Regions from separate parts of the Halomonas sp. AOP12-B1-6 genome, predicted to be linked through region 1. Evidence: predicted binding sites of a transcription regulator. Region 1 holds the regulator's gene; each other region holds the start of a gene.
What was found. Region 1 encodes sigma-54, which starts transcription at its own class of promoters, with help from an activator protein. Its sites were predicted from a motif close to TGGCACNNNNNTTGCTNT; they were not measured.

Region 1 (3,174 bases):
TCAAGCGCGCTCAGACGTTGAAGGTAGCGAGCCGCAGCGTATACGCATGACTATTCAGCCTGAACAATAGAGAGTCTATCGATGGCAACTGCTGACAATGCGCCGATAAAAACACTATATGCCCACCACTTGGCAAAAAGTTACAAACGCCGCCGAGTGGTTAAAGATATTAACTTGGAAATCTCCCAAGGCAGCGTCGTTGGCTTACTCGGCCCTAACGGCGCGGGCAAAACCACGTCGTTTTATATGATTGTCGGGCTGGTCAAATCTGACGCCGGCAAAGTGGGTATTGACGACTTAGATTTAACTCGTGCTCCGATGCATGAGCGCGCAGCGGCAGGCATTGGCTACCTGCCCCAAGAAGCGTCTATTTTTCGCAAATTATCGGTTGCCGATAACATTATGGCGATATTAGAAACGCGCAAAGAGCTCGACCGCCCAGGTCGCGAAGAGCGCCTGGAGGCTCTGCTTGAAGATTTCCATATCACCCATATTCGCGACAACCTAGGCATGAGCCTCTCAGGGGGAGAGCGTCGCCGTGTAGAAATTGCCCGCTCGCTAGCGACCGAACCCGCCTTCATCTTGCTAGATGAGCCCTTTGCCGGGGTTGACCCCATTTCAGTGGGCGAGATTAAAACCATCATTCGCGCGCTGAAACAGCGCCACATTGGCGTTCTGATTACCGACCATAACGTCCGTGAAACGCTGGACATTTGCGATATCGCTTATATTGTCGGCGATGGCCATATCATCGCCAGCGGCCCCCCGGCATCTATCCTCACTAACCAGCAAGTCAGGGATGTTTATCTGGGCGCAGATTTTCGTCTGTAGGCTTATTTTTGCCCATAAATCCCGCCTTATAACGCTTTAACTACCAATGGCATGCTTATTGCACTTGCACCCAGCTCCCACTCGCACTAGGGTAAAGCATTCCGATTAACGAGTGGTTCTCAAATGGTCATGAAAGCTTCTCTTCAACTGCGCATTGGGACACAGCTGACCATGACACCTCAGCTGCAGCAGGCTATCGCCCTGCTGCAGCTATCGACTCTGGATCTTCGTCAGGAAATTCAGCAGGCCTTAGATGCCAACCCCATGCTGGAACAGGAAGATGAGTTCGGTGAAGAGGCCGTAAGCGAGCCTAAAGAGGAGGAGTGGTCAGAGAGCATTCCCACCGAGCTTTCCGTTGATAGCGACTGGTCGGACACCTATCAAGACATTGGCGGCACTGGCAGCAGCAGCGAGGGCCCTGATTTTGAGCGCCAGGCTGCCGAACAGAGCCTTCATGGCCACCTATTGTGGCAACTCGCCATGACCGATTTTAGTGTGCGTGAACAGCTGGTTTCCGAGAGCCTCATTGATGCACTAGATGCCAACGGCTATTTGACCCAGCCGCTTAATGATATTCGTGAAGGGCTACGCGCCCAGGGCATTGATAGCCTTAGCCAGCGCGAAGTCGAAACGACATTATTAAAACTGCAGCAATTCGAGCCCACCGGTATTTTTGCCCGCGACCTGCGTGAATGCTTGATGCTGCAGCTCGCCGCCCTGCCAGATGATACGCCACTGCTAGTGCCTGCTCGTAGGCTAGTGCGTCAGTTTCTTGAAGCGCTCAGCAAAGATGACATGCGCTTACTCAAGCGACGCTTAGGACTCGATGACGAGCAGCTAGCCGATGTCATCCAGCTAATTCGCAGCCTAGATCCACGCCCAGGCAGCGCTTATGGCGTGACCAACGACAGCTACATCACGCCCGACCTGGTGGTGCGTCATGATAATGAAGGCTGGCATTTAGAGCTCAATCAGGACGCCCTGCCTCGGTTAAGAATCCAACCTGATTACGCCAGCCTGATAAAGCGTGCGGACAAAAGTCAGGATAATCAGTTTTTGAAAGAACACCTGCAGGAAGCGCGCTGGTTAATTAAAAGCCTTTCGAGTCGTAACGACACGCTGCTGCGAGTGGGCCGTGAAATCATTACCCGTCAAATCGGCTTTCTCGAACATGGCGAAGAATCCATGAAACCGCTGATTTTGGCCGATATAGCCGCAGCCGTTGAAATGCATGAATCAACGATTTCACGGGTGACAACGCAGAAATATATTCATACGCCGCGTGGCGTGTTCGAGCTGAAATACTTTTTCTCTAGCCAAGTGAGTGGCCAGGATGGCGACAGCCACTCCAGTACCGCGATCCGCGCCCGCCTGAAAAAGCTGGTTCACGAAGAAGCGCCCAGCAAACCGCTTTCTGATAGCCGCTTAGTGACATTATTAGAAGAAGGTGGCATTCAAGTTGCAAGGCGTACGGTAGCCAAATATCGTGAAGCCATGGGCATTCCCTCTTCCAGTGAGCGGCGCCGTTTGCGCTAGGATCTGCCAGGTTGCAGCGAAACTCTCGACAAGGGCTTTGCAACGGGGCAAAAAGGGTTACAATCAAAAGGGCTACATATCTAAGTACTAAGTACAGTCCCTAAGTACGGTTCCTAAGCACGGTTCCTAAGTACAGTCCGATAGATAAGGAGTACGTCAATGCAAGTAAATATCACTGGTCATCACGTAGAACTGACTGACGCCTTGCGTGACTATGTTAATGAAAAGCTTGAACGTGTTGAGCGTCATTACGACAATATAACCACTGTGCAGGTCACCCTATCGGTGGAGAAAGAACGCCAACAGGCAGCCTGCACACTGCATGCAGCAGGCGCTGACTTACATGCAGAAGCCCTAGACAGTGATATGTATGCCGCTATCGATGCGCTAGCGGACAAAATTGATCGTCAACTCGTTAAACATAAGGAAAAAGCACAAGCTCGCGCCCAAGGCGCAGGTGTGCGTTAATTCAATGACGTTGGAAACCATACTCCCCCCAGAGCGCGTTCTTTTCGACGTCCCTGGGGGCAGCAAAAAAAGGGTGCTGGAATTTTTCAGCACCTTTATCGCCCAAAATACGCCCAGTTTAGATAGCCAAGAAGTGTTCAGTCGCTTAATCGGCCGAGAACGCTTAGGTAGCACAGGGATTGGTAACGGCGTGGCTATTCCACATGCCCGCAGCCCTCACTGCTCTACGCCTATTGCTGGTTTTTTAAAACTCTCAGAAGCGATTGATTTTGATGCTATCGACGGCGACCCCGTTGATCTAGTGTTTGTGCTGCTCGTACCGGAACAAGCGGATGACAC
Region 2 (3,174 bases), on a different contig from region 1:
AATACTGCCGTAGTGAGATGTTCGAGCAAGCGCTGGTGCATTGCATGCTCTGAGAAACCGTCCTGAGAAATCGCGTCTTCCATCGCCATTACAGACCTACAGGTGGATGATGAATGAGAGACTGCAATAAGCGCGCCAATTACGCACCTATGCCCGATTGCACGGCCTGCGAGCAACGTAATACCAAGAATCGAGCCCTTTTATCGCATCGCACTGCACTAACGCTTTTATTATTGCACCAACTTGGTGCTCGCTATAAAAAAACCCCGCCGAAGCGGGGTTTATCACTGCTATTAACATCTCGCCAGCAACAGTCAACGGCTAATGCGCTGATTAGCAGCTGTAGTACATATCAAACTCAATCGGGTGAGTCGTCATGCGAACACGATTAACTTCTTCCATTTTGAGCTCAATGTAAGCATTGATCATATCGTCAGTGAACACGCCACCTTCGGTCAAGAACGCACGGTCAGCGTCGAGCGCTTCCAATGCTTGATCCAAACTGTTCGCGACCGTAGGGATCGCCTTACCTTCTTCTGGCGGCAGATCGTACAAGTTCTTATCCATGGCGTCGCCAGGGTGAATCTTGTTTTTAATGCCGTCGATACCAGCCATCAACATGGCAGAGAACGCCAGGTACGGGTTAGCGGTCGGATCAGGGAAGCGAGCTTCTACGCGCTTGCCTTTCGGGCTAGCGGTGTAAGGAATACGAATAGAAGCTGAACGGTTACGCGCGCTGTAGGCCAGCATTACCGGCGCTTCGTAGCCAGGCACCAGACGCTTGTACGAGTTGGTAGAAGCGTTGGTGAACGCGTTCAACGCACGAGCGTGCTTGATGATGCCGCCAATGTAGTAAAGCGCCATTTCAGACAGGCCTGCGTACTCATCACCGGCGAACTGGTTGTTACCATCTTTCCAGAACGACTGGTGGACGTGCATACCAGAACCGTTGTCGCCTACTAGCGGCTTGGGCATGAAGGTGGCCGTTTTACCGTAAGCGTGCGCCACGTTGTGGATCACGTACTTCATTTCCTGCACTTCGTCAGCTTTCTTCACCAGCGTATTGAATCTAACGCCGATTTCGTTCTGACCTGCGTTGGCAACTTCGTGGTGATGAACTTCCACGGTCTGGCCAATCGCCTCCAACGTATTACACATAGCGCCACGAATATCATGGAAGCTATCAACCGGCGGAACCGGGAAGTAGCCGCCTTTCAGGCGCGGACGGTGGCCCAAGTTACCACCTTCCACGACGCTGTCAGTCGCCCAAGCGCCTTCATCAGAAGAGATTTTGTACATGGAACCCTGCATGTCGGTTTTCCAATGTACTTCGTCAAAGATAAAGAATTCAGGCTCAGGACCAAAGAAGGCGGTGTCGCCAAGGCCTGTAGACTGCAGAAACGCTTCTGCACGCTTAGCGATGGAGCGCGGATCACGATCATAGCCTTGCATCGTCGCAGGTTCGATGATGTCGCAACGCAGCACCAGCGTAGCGTCTTCAGTGAAAGGATCGAGGTAGGCAGAGCCGTCCTCTGGGCTCAGAATCATGTCGGATTCGTTGATGCCCTTCCAGCCGCCGATGGAAGAACCATCAAACATCTGGCCATTTTCAAAAAACTCTTCGGTCACGTCGCGAGCAGGCACGGTGACATGGTGTTCTTTACCGAGCGTATCAGTGAAACGCAGGTCTACCCACTTAACATCATGTTCTTCAATTAGCGCTATGGTCTTGGCTGACATAGTGTCCTCCGGTATGAGCGTGGCTTAAAGCTAACGACAGTAAGCTACCGATAAAAGTGTTGTGCGACAAAATACGTGCAAAAACGCACGCCTGTCATTTTTTGCTCCCCAAGCGCTTGCTGAAAAATATAAACAAAGCGCTGAGCGAGCCTTTCAGGCCGGCTATCGTTTTATCATGCCGCAAGGCTTCTGCCTACGACCTGTAGCCGCTGTAAAACCTACTGCACAGGAGAAAGCATAGATCATGCCAACACTGCACCATTATGGTATTAAAAAACAACAACCATTTGTTTTATAAACATTAAAAAATACTCTTTAGTGCCTCGTGATGGCGCATAGCGCGCTCACTGAAGCCAGGCAGGGGCTAAAAACACGCTCAATGCACCAAAATAGAACAAAAACACCCGTCAATGCCCCAAAAAGGGGCGCTCGACATGATGGTGCTCTTGTTTGGCTCGCACATTTTTTCTTGTTACCTAAAGAAATAATACACTGCGATAAGCTACATTATGGGAAGTTAACACTCACGGAGTCGGCTGCGTCAAACACGCTTAGTACTGCATACACGCTGCGCCTTTAATGCCTATTTTACGCCTTCCGCCCTTAAGCCACTTTAAGCTGTTTACCAAACAACATCGCCCCCAGCGTAAAGGTATTCGCCAGCTTATTAAGCGCTACCGACCCCACTATGCCCACCACGATAAGCACCAAGGCATATACCACAACCGGCAACGCCAGCGGCGCAACGGCCAAATCGGCCAGCACAAAAAACATGGGGTGCGCTAAGTAAATGCCAAACGAATGCGCATTCACGTGACGTACCCACACCGGCACCGGTCGCCCGGCTAAGTAGCGCATCGCGCAAAGCGTAAACAGCACAAAAAAAGGGATCACCCATACTTCTTTCGATGAGAAGGCCAGCTGGCCCGCGAAAGTGCCCGCAATGATCAGCGCAACGAGCAGCGCCAGCCAAACGGGCTGAGCCAGTCGCTGCATCCAAGTTGGCCGTAGGGCAAGCACGCTTTCTGGCGCTAGCGGGTAATAACGTACCAGCACCAATGCTAAGAAAAACACATAGATCCAACCTAGTGGCGCGACCCACAGCAAGTAGCCGGGCAGGTCAATACCCAACCAGTAAGCAAGCCCCCAGTAGGCCATACTGATCACACAAGAGCCCCATAACCATGGCACCGGATTTAAGCGCCACAGCTGAAAGCGTGTAAACAGCCAGTACGCCATATAAAACTGCATCGCAATGATTAAAAAATAGCCGTGCCAACCCGCGTAGACAAAATACTCAATGGCATTGGCGATAAACCCCACTGGCTCATCCGATCCTTGTAAGCGCACCCACTCGGCCGTTGAGTAAATAAAGCCGTACACAAAATACGGCACCATCACATATTTTACGCGCTGGATGAGAAAACCTTCTGG
Region 3 (3,174 bases), on a different contig from region 1:
CTTTGTTCCACCGGCTATGCCATTACGCACCGCGACTAAAAAAGCGGGCCCAGGGCTCGCAATGCTGACCAGCGCCATGGCAACAAACAGCAGCCAGGTAGAAAGTGGCATGGGTATATCTCCTAAGAGGATAAAGCCGGTTAGTCAGACGACCGGTACCTATCTAAGCGCTGATGGCAAGCCAGCACCTATTGAACGTTAGCATTGCACTAGCCAAGTGGCCCGCTGGTAACCGTTGTCTTCAACCCTTTAAGAATGGCTTGACCATCCTCGTGCTTGAGTTCGTCGTACCAGGCTTGCGTTTGGGCGTCGTCGTGGCCATGAATCATTTCCGCGCGCTTACGGGCGCGCTGGACGATCTCTCCCACTCGGCTAACGCGTTGCGCGTCGTACTGCGTCAAGGCGCTGGCAATGGCAGATGAGGTGTCGGTATGTTCTTCAAGTGCTCGTTGCACGACTTGAGCCAGTACCCAGGCGTCTTCCATCGCTTGACAGCCGCCTTGGCCAAGGTCGGGTGCCATGCCATGAGCAGCATCACCCAGAAGGGCAACACGCGGTGCGGTCAGTGAGTCAAGCGGAGGGATATCGTAGATTTCCACACGCGCCATGCGCGCAGGGTCGAAGCGTTCAATAAGTGCCTGCACCGGCGCAGCCCAGCCTGCAAAGTGTGCGCGTAATTCATCGCGATAGTGGCTGGGGTCGTTGGTGGTGCCAGCGGGAAGCGGTACATCAAGAAAGCAATAGAATTCCTGCGCGCCTTCGGCATTGCCCCCGTTGCCCATGGGCATAAACGAGACACGCTTTGCGTCGCCGACATATTGATCCCAGTGACTCTGCGGTGCCAAGGCATCATCAACGGGAACGCGTACATTCCAGTTCACATAACCCACGTATTGGCGCTCAACGGGATGCCCCACGACCTTACCGCGTAGCTTTGAATGAGTACCTTCGGCGACGACTAATAAGTCGGCGTGCAGGCTTTCACCATCGTCAAAATGCGCAGATACACCGTCTTGCGTTAGCGTGTAATCATGACAGCGGCGGCCAAACTGCACATGCTCGGTGCCTACCGCATCTAGCAGCATTTGTTGTAGGGCGGCGCGGGAAATAGGGCATGCACGCTGCTCAATCTCTTCAAATAGCGGCACCAGGCTAAAATCGGTTAAGAGTTGACCGTCATGCGTCAGATAGCGCATCTGGGTGATGCTGCCACTTAAGCCTTCAATGGCGTTACCAAGGCCCAGTTGATGCATGACTTTCACGCCGTTAGACCATATCGAGAGCGCCGCGCCTACTGGACGCATCGTTGCTACGCGCTCCACCACCGTGACCTGATGCCCTTGCCGCTGGAAAGCGAGAGCGGTGCTCAGCCCGCCAATGCCCGCGCCGATAACGAGAATATTGAGAGGCGTAGTCAGAGGGCGGGACATAGCGAGCTCCTTGAAAATGGGAAGGCACAACGGCTAACACGTCATATCAGCTGTTACCGCTAACTGTATACAGCGTTAAACCTTAATGTATAAGCAATCATAGTGCCAAGTCAGCCGTTATTTACCCAGGCTTCAAAACCTAACCGATGCCTGTAGGCTGACTTCCAGGGGGTCGCCGACCACTACCCGTGTGTTGCCACCGCTTGAAGGGTAGTAAGTGGTGTCGAACAGATTCTTGGCATTGAGCTGCAGGTGGAGGGTGTCGCCCAGCCAAGGGGTGTCCCAGCCGATAAACGCGTCAGCGACGGTGTAGGCATCTAATTGAAAGCTGTTGTCAGCATCGCCTTCGCGCTCACCCACATAGCGAACCCCGCCACCTAAGCGCCAGTTGCCCAGTCCTGGCGCGGTTGTTAAGTCGTGTGCCAAGTAGAGGCTGGCGGTATGGCGTGCGGCGTTGGTCAGCCGGTTGCCCTGGGTATCTTCCGTGTCTTTGAGTACTTCGGTGTCGGTATAGGCGTAAGCGCCTAATAGTGCAAGCTGATCGGTCAACTGGCCGGAAACCGTTAGCTCCACCCCCCGTGAACCCGCTTCGCCTACCGTGCGGGTCACACCGTTGTCGGAGACGGCAACATTCTCCTTGCGGATATCGAACAGCGCAACGGCCAACGAGAACTGGTCGTTCCATAGGTGCTTCACACCGATTTCGCTACCCATGCTGTGTTCAGGGGCCAGCGCTTGTCCGGTATCGCTGTCGGCACCATTGGGCACAAACGCTTCGCTGTAGCTGGCATAAACGGACGTATCCGAGGTCAGGCGATGCAGCAGATTGATTGATGGCAAGAAAATATCGTCGCTGGTATCCGTCTCGGTAATGAAGTCCTGACCACCGCCGGAAAACTGCTCGTAGTGGGTATAGCGCCCGCCTAGCCCCAGCGTCCAGCGGTCGTTGAAGTGCCAGCGGTCATTAAGATAAATGCCGGTCGTATTAACCTCATCCAAGCGATTGCTTCGCGAGGTGTTAAGGCTGTCGCTATCCAGCGTCAGGCCGCCGTAGCTCATAGCGTAAATATTTTGATCAGTCACCGACGAGCCGCGGTACACCTCGGCCAGATAGTCGCGGCGACGTTCGTGGTCAATTCCTACGGTAAGGTCGTGGCGCATGCCTGCCACAGAGGCGGTGCCGCTAGTATCCCAGGCGGTGTACTGTACGCGGCGGTCAAAGCCGATATTGGCATCGGCACGACGTGTTAATGCACCGCTCTGCTCGTTAACGCTTAGTACTCGCGGTTGGCCATCGCTGTACTGCCGGCGGTTCCAGCCGTAGGTGAGCCGTGTTGACCAGTCGTTGTTAATATCCTGTTCCCACCAGGCGGTGACGGCTTCGTCGTGACCGAAAACCCGCGACCAGGATTCGTCGAAACGGCGGTCACTAGGTACCTTGGCAGGTTCACCATCAATCATTACCGTGCCGCGATCTAGATCCAAGTCGTAGTCGCGATACTCATAGGAGATTTGTGCGCGACTTTCGCGGCCTTCCCAGCGCAGCGAAGGGGCAATAATCGTGCGTCGATCATGACCAAAAACGCGCGCGGAGTCTTCATCTTCATGATGGACGATAAATCGGAAGGCCAGGCCGGTATCGGCAATTGGCCCGGTGACATCCACGCTGGCATTGCCGCCACCCAAGGAGGTGGCTTCGGCGCTGATTTCGCGCTGCCACTCGTACTCAGGCCGTTTGGTGACC
Region 4 (3,174 bases), 260 kb from region 1:
CGATTTAAACCGCCATCAGGATCATCTTCGCTGATCGGCTGATGCTTGTGATCATAGGCATCAGCAATATCCACTTGGCATAGTTGACGCAGGGAGTAGTTGCGCTGTAACTCAGACAAAACGCCGATTTCCAGCCCCCAGTCTGCAGGTATACGAATGCCTTCCAACACGTCACTACGCATAGCGAACTCACCCGAGAGCGGGTAGCGAAAGCTATCCAAATAGTCCAGGTAAGGCAGCGGCCCACAGACGATTTTTAACGCCCGCAACAGCGGCGTCACTAATAGCCGTGAGACGCGGCCATTCAATTGCCCCTCTGCAATACGCGGATAGTAGCCTTTACAAAAACGATAGTTAAAATTCGGATGAGCGACCGGATACATTAAACGCGCCAGCAAACCCCGCTCGTAGGTCAAAATATCGCAATCGTGTAGCCCAACCACCGATGACCGCCCAGACGCCAATACATAGCCTGCGCAGTACCACACATTGCGCCCTTTGCCTGGTTCTAACGCACCCAACCCATGCTCTTCAAGCTCCGCATCCAAGGCACGTAATCGTGGGCCATCATTCCACAAAATACGCGTATGTTGAGGCAGGCGAGAGAAAAACTCCTTGGCATGTAAAAACTGCTCACGATCAGCCCGATCCAGGCCGATTATGATCTCATTGAGATAAGGCACTTTCACTAACTCATCAACAATCGCCGATAATGCGGTTCCTTCCAATTCCGAAAATAATGAAGGCAGGATTAATCCCATTGGGCGTCGACGTGAAAATTGGCATAGCTCCTGCTCTAACGCCTCTACCGGGCGTCGAGTGAGGTTGTGAAAATCAGTAATAATGCCGTTTTGATGAAAGTCGCTCATATGTTTGCCTTCCTGAGTAGGTTAAATAACGGCATCACATGTTGTTGCCGCGACTAAACGGCGTTCGTCTCGCCCCCAAAAATGGGCCACCCCCTCAGCCCAGCCAGTCGGCCCTGCTGCTTGCGTGCGATATAACGACAGGCTATTGGGCTCAACGATCAAATCATGACAGCCACGAATAACCACAGCTTGATCGACGGCTTCCAGCATCGTGACATCGTTGGGCCCGTCCCCCAGGCCAAGTGAAAGCGGCGTACGCCCTCTTAAGGTGGTAAACCGCTTAATTAACCACTCCACCGCGCTACCTTTGTCGGCAGTGCGTCCCATGACATGCCAAAAACGTCCGCCTTGAGTCAACGCCAATCCATCGCCTTCCAAGGCAGCACGGAAGGCATCCAAGGCAGCCGCATTGTCTTGCCATAACAGTGGCTCGCTGCCTTCTCGCTGACGTGCATCCCGGGCACGCGCTTCGTCAAGCCCGGTGAGTTTCACTACCTCTAAGACGCTCATCTCACTCATACGCGTAAAGCGGCATTTTAGCCGTTCTCGCCACACCTTGAGACGAGCACGAATAAAGCCAATATCGACCCCCGGATGCTTGATCACCACACCGTCGCGCCCACTGCCCGGGCGATCTAAACGTGCATGACACCAGCCAGGCGGCAGGCCAATGACCGCGCCATTTTCAGCAATAAAAGGCGTTGCGGTAAGACCCAGCGCTTCGCGTAAAGGGATTAGCTCGGCACGGGTTTTACTGGTGACGGGGATTACCGGCACTCCCATCTGTTTTAATCGGGCAAGCCACGGCGCAGCGGGACTGAAGTCATAGCTATGGTGGTCTAATAGCGAGCCATCTAAGTCGGTGACGACTAAGCGAGGCTGCAAAGCAGGATCTATGGAAAAGATTGGCGCTGAGAGACGATTGGCTTCAAGCATGGCACTACCTCGTTTCAGTCTTAACGCACAGTTAAGACGTCGTGTCTGGATTACCAAGCTTATAAGGCAAATAATGCGCCAAAAACGATAAATGCTGGTTTCGCAGTGAGTTACATATCACTTGTGTAGTGGCATTGCGCTCAAGCCAATGGCAGCACCAAAAAGCAGCGTTGATAGCGCACCCAAAAGGCGCATAAAACAATCGGCGCACGCTGCTGTCTTCCAACGGCTGTGTGGCTGATGCACAGTGGTGCTAATACCCTGTCCGCTGCGTGTAGGCTAAACCTTTCTAAAGTGATGCATTAAAGCAAAATGCGCGCTAGCATACTCATCGAAGAAATGACCGCAGAGTGAGCCCTTTCCCACCAGGCGCTAGCCAACGGCCAGCGTAATTGGTGATTTCAGGCCTTTGATCTAAATAGCACGCTCGCAGCGTGTTAGAGGGCAAAGGGGGCTGGTAAAGCCATCTATCCCAATCGTCAAATATGTAAAGGTTTCCTATGGGTCGTCAACGACAGACTGTTAAGCAACATATTATTGTTATTGCTAGCCGCGTCATCAAACTGACCGCCAATATCACCAAAGTGCTTTGCTATCCTTTCCACGCCGCCTTTCCTAACAAGCGCTTTACCCTGCCAGCCTATGCGCCACCGTTGCTTCAGCCCTCCGCCAAGAAAGTGGCAATCCCGCGGATTATTTGGCAGACCAACTTCACGGACAAAGTGACGCTGCCTGTCTATCTAAACTATTTATTTAATCGCCTGATGGCCCCACGTTTTGAATATCGTTTTATGGTGACGGAAGCAAGGCACCTATTTATTGCGGATCACTATGACAGTGAAATCACTCAAAACTATTTGAAATTACAGATAGGTGCTGCACAGGCTGATTTCTGGCGGCTGCTGGTGCTACAAGAATATGGCGGCGTTTATTTAGATATCGATGCCCATGCTATTTGGCCGTTAAGCGATACGTTAGCCAGGAATACGGAGGAGCTGTACGTCGTCACGCGGCGCGGGGATTTCAGTAATTACTTTATTGCCAGCAAGCCTCAAAACCCGAATCTCGAAAAATTAATCAATCAGGTTAATAACAATATTAAAGACAATCAGCTCACTAACGTATTTGAGCTAACCGGGCCAGGCGTGTTCAATCAATTGCTAAACATACAAGAGGTGCCCACGGTTTCTTACCGCCATGCCTGCAATCAAGGCAGCTTTACTAACGAGCACTTTCAGTACATCGATAAAGCAGCGGGAAAGTGGACCAAAGAGCAACAAAAAGTGAGTATTGTTCGCCAAGAAGAACCATAAGTATCTAAGCAAAAAGCCCTGAATTAACAGGGCCTCTTTTCACATACGCACTAACG

Region 2: the regulator sigma-54 is predicted to act here: its motif matches at 1,973-1,990, upstream of glnA (glutamate--ammonia ligase).
Region 3: the regulator sigma-54 is predicted to act here: its motif matches at 1,521-1,538, upstream of hpxO (FAD-dependent urate hydroxylase HpxO).
Region 4: the regulator sigma-54 is predicted to act here: its motif matches at 1,869-1,886, upstream of ACT3TR_RS01540 (HAD-IIB family hydrolase).

What each region holds. Positions count from the first base shown of each region.
Region 1 is NZ_JBQSYK010000001.1:82,820-85,993, forward strand. Features, by position in the region: gene lptA (lipopolysaccharide transport periplasmic protein LptA) at 1-70, shown strand, start outside; gene lptB (LPS export ABC transporter ATP-binding protein) at 82-831, shown strand; gene ACT3TR_RS00420 (RNA polymerase factor sigma-54) at 955-2,367, shown strand; gene hpf (ribosome hibernation-promoting factor, HPF/YfiA family) at 2,527-2,835, shown strand; gene ACT3TR_RS00430 (PTS sugar transporter subunit IIA) at 2,840-3,174, shown strand, end outside.
Region 2 is NZ_JBQSYK010000006.1:124,271-127,444, forward strand. Features, by position in the region: gene glnL (nitrogen regulation protein NR(II)) at 1-41, opposite strand, end outside; gene glnA (glutamate--ammonia ligase) at 334-1,740, opposite strand; gene ACT3TR_RS16470 (acyltransferase family protein) at 2,344-3,174, opposite strand, start outside.
Region 3 is NZ_JBQSYK010000002.1:223,272-226,445, reverse strand. Features, by position in the region: gene ACT3TR_RS06325 (LysE family translocator) at 1-111, opposite strand, end outside; gene hpxO (FAD-dependent urate hydroxylase HpxO) at 210-1,430, opposite strand; gene ACT3TR_RS06315 (TonB-dependent siderophore receptor) at 1,563-3,174, opposite strand, start outside.
Region 4 is NZ_JBQSYK010000001.1:343,292-346,465, forward strand. Features, by position in the region: gene ACT3TR_RS01535 (glycosyl transferase) at 1-869, opposite strand, end outside; gene ACT3TR_RS01540 (HAD-IIB family hydrolase) at 891-1,805, opposite strand; gene ACT3TR_RS01545 (glycosyltransferase family 32 protein) at 2,306-3,118, shown strand.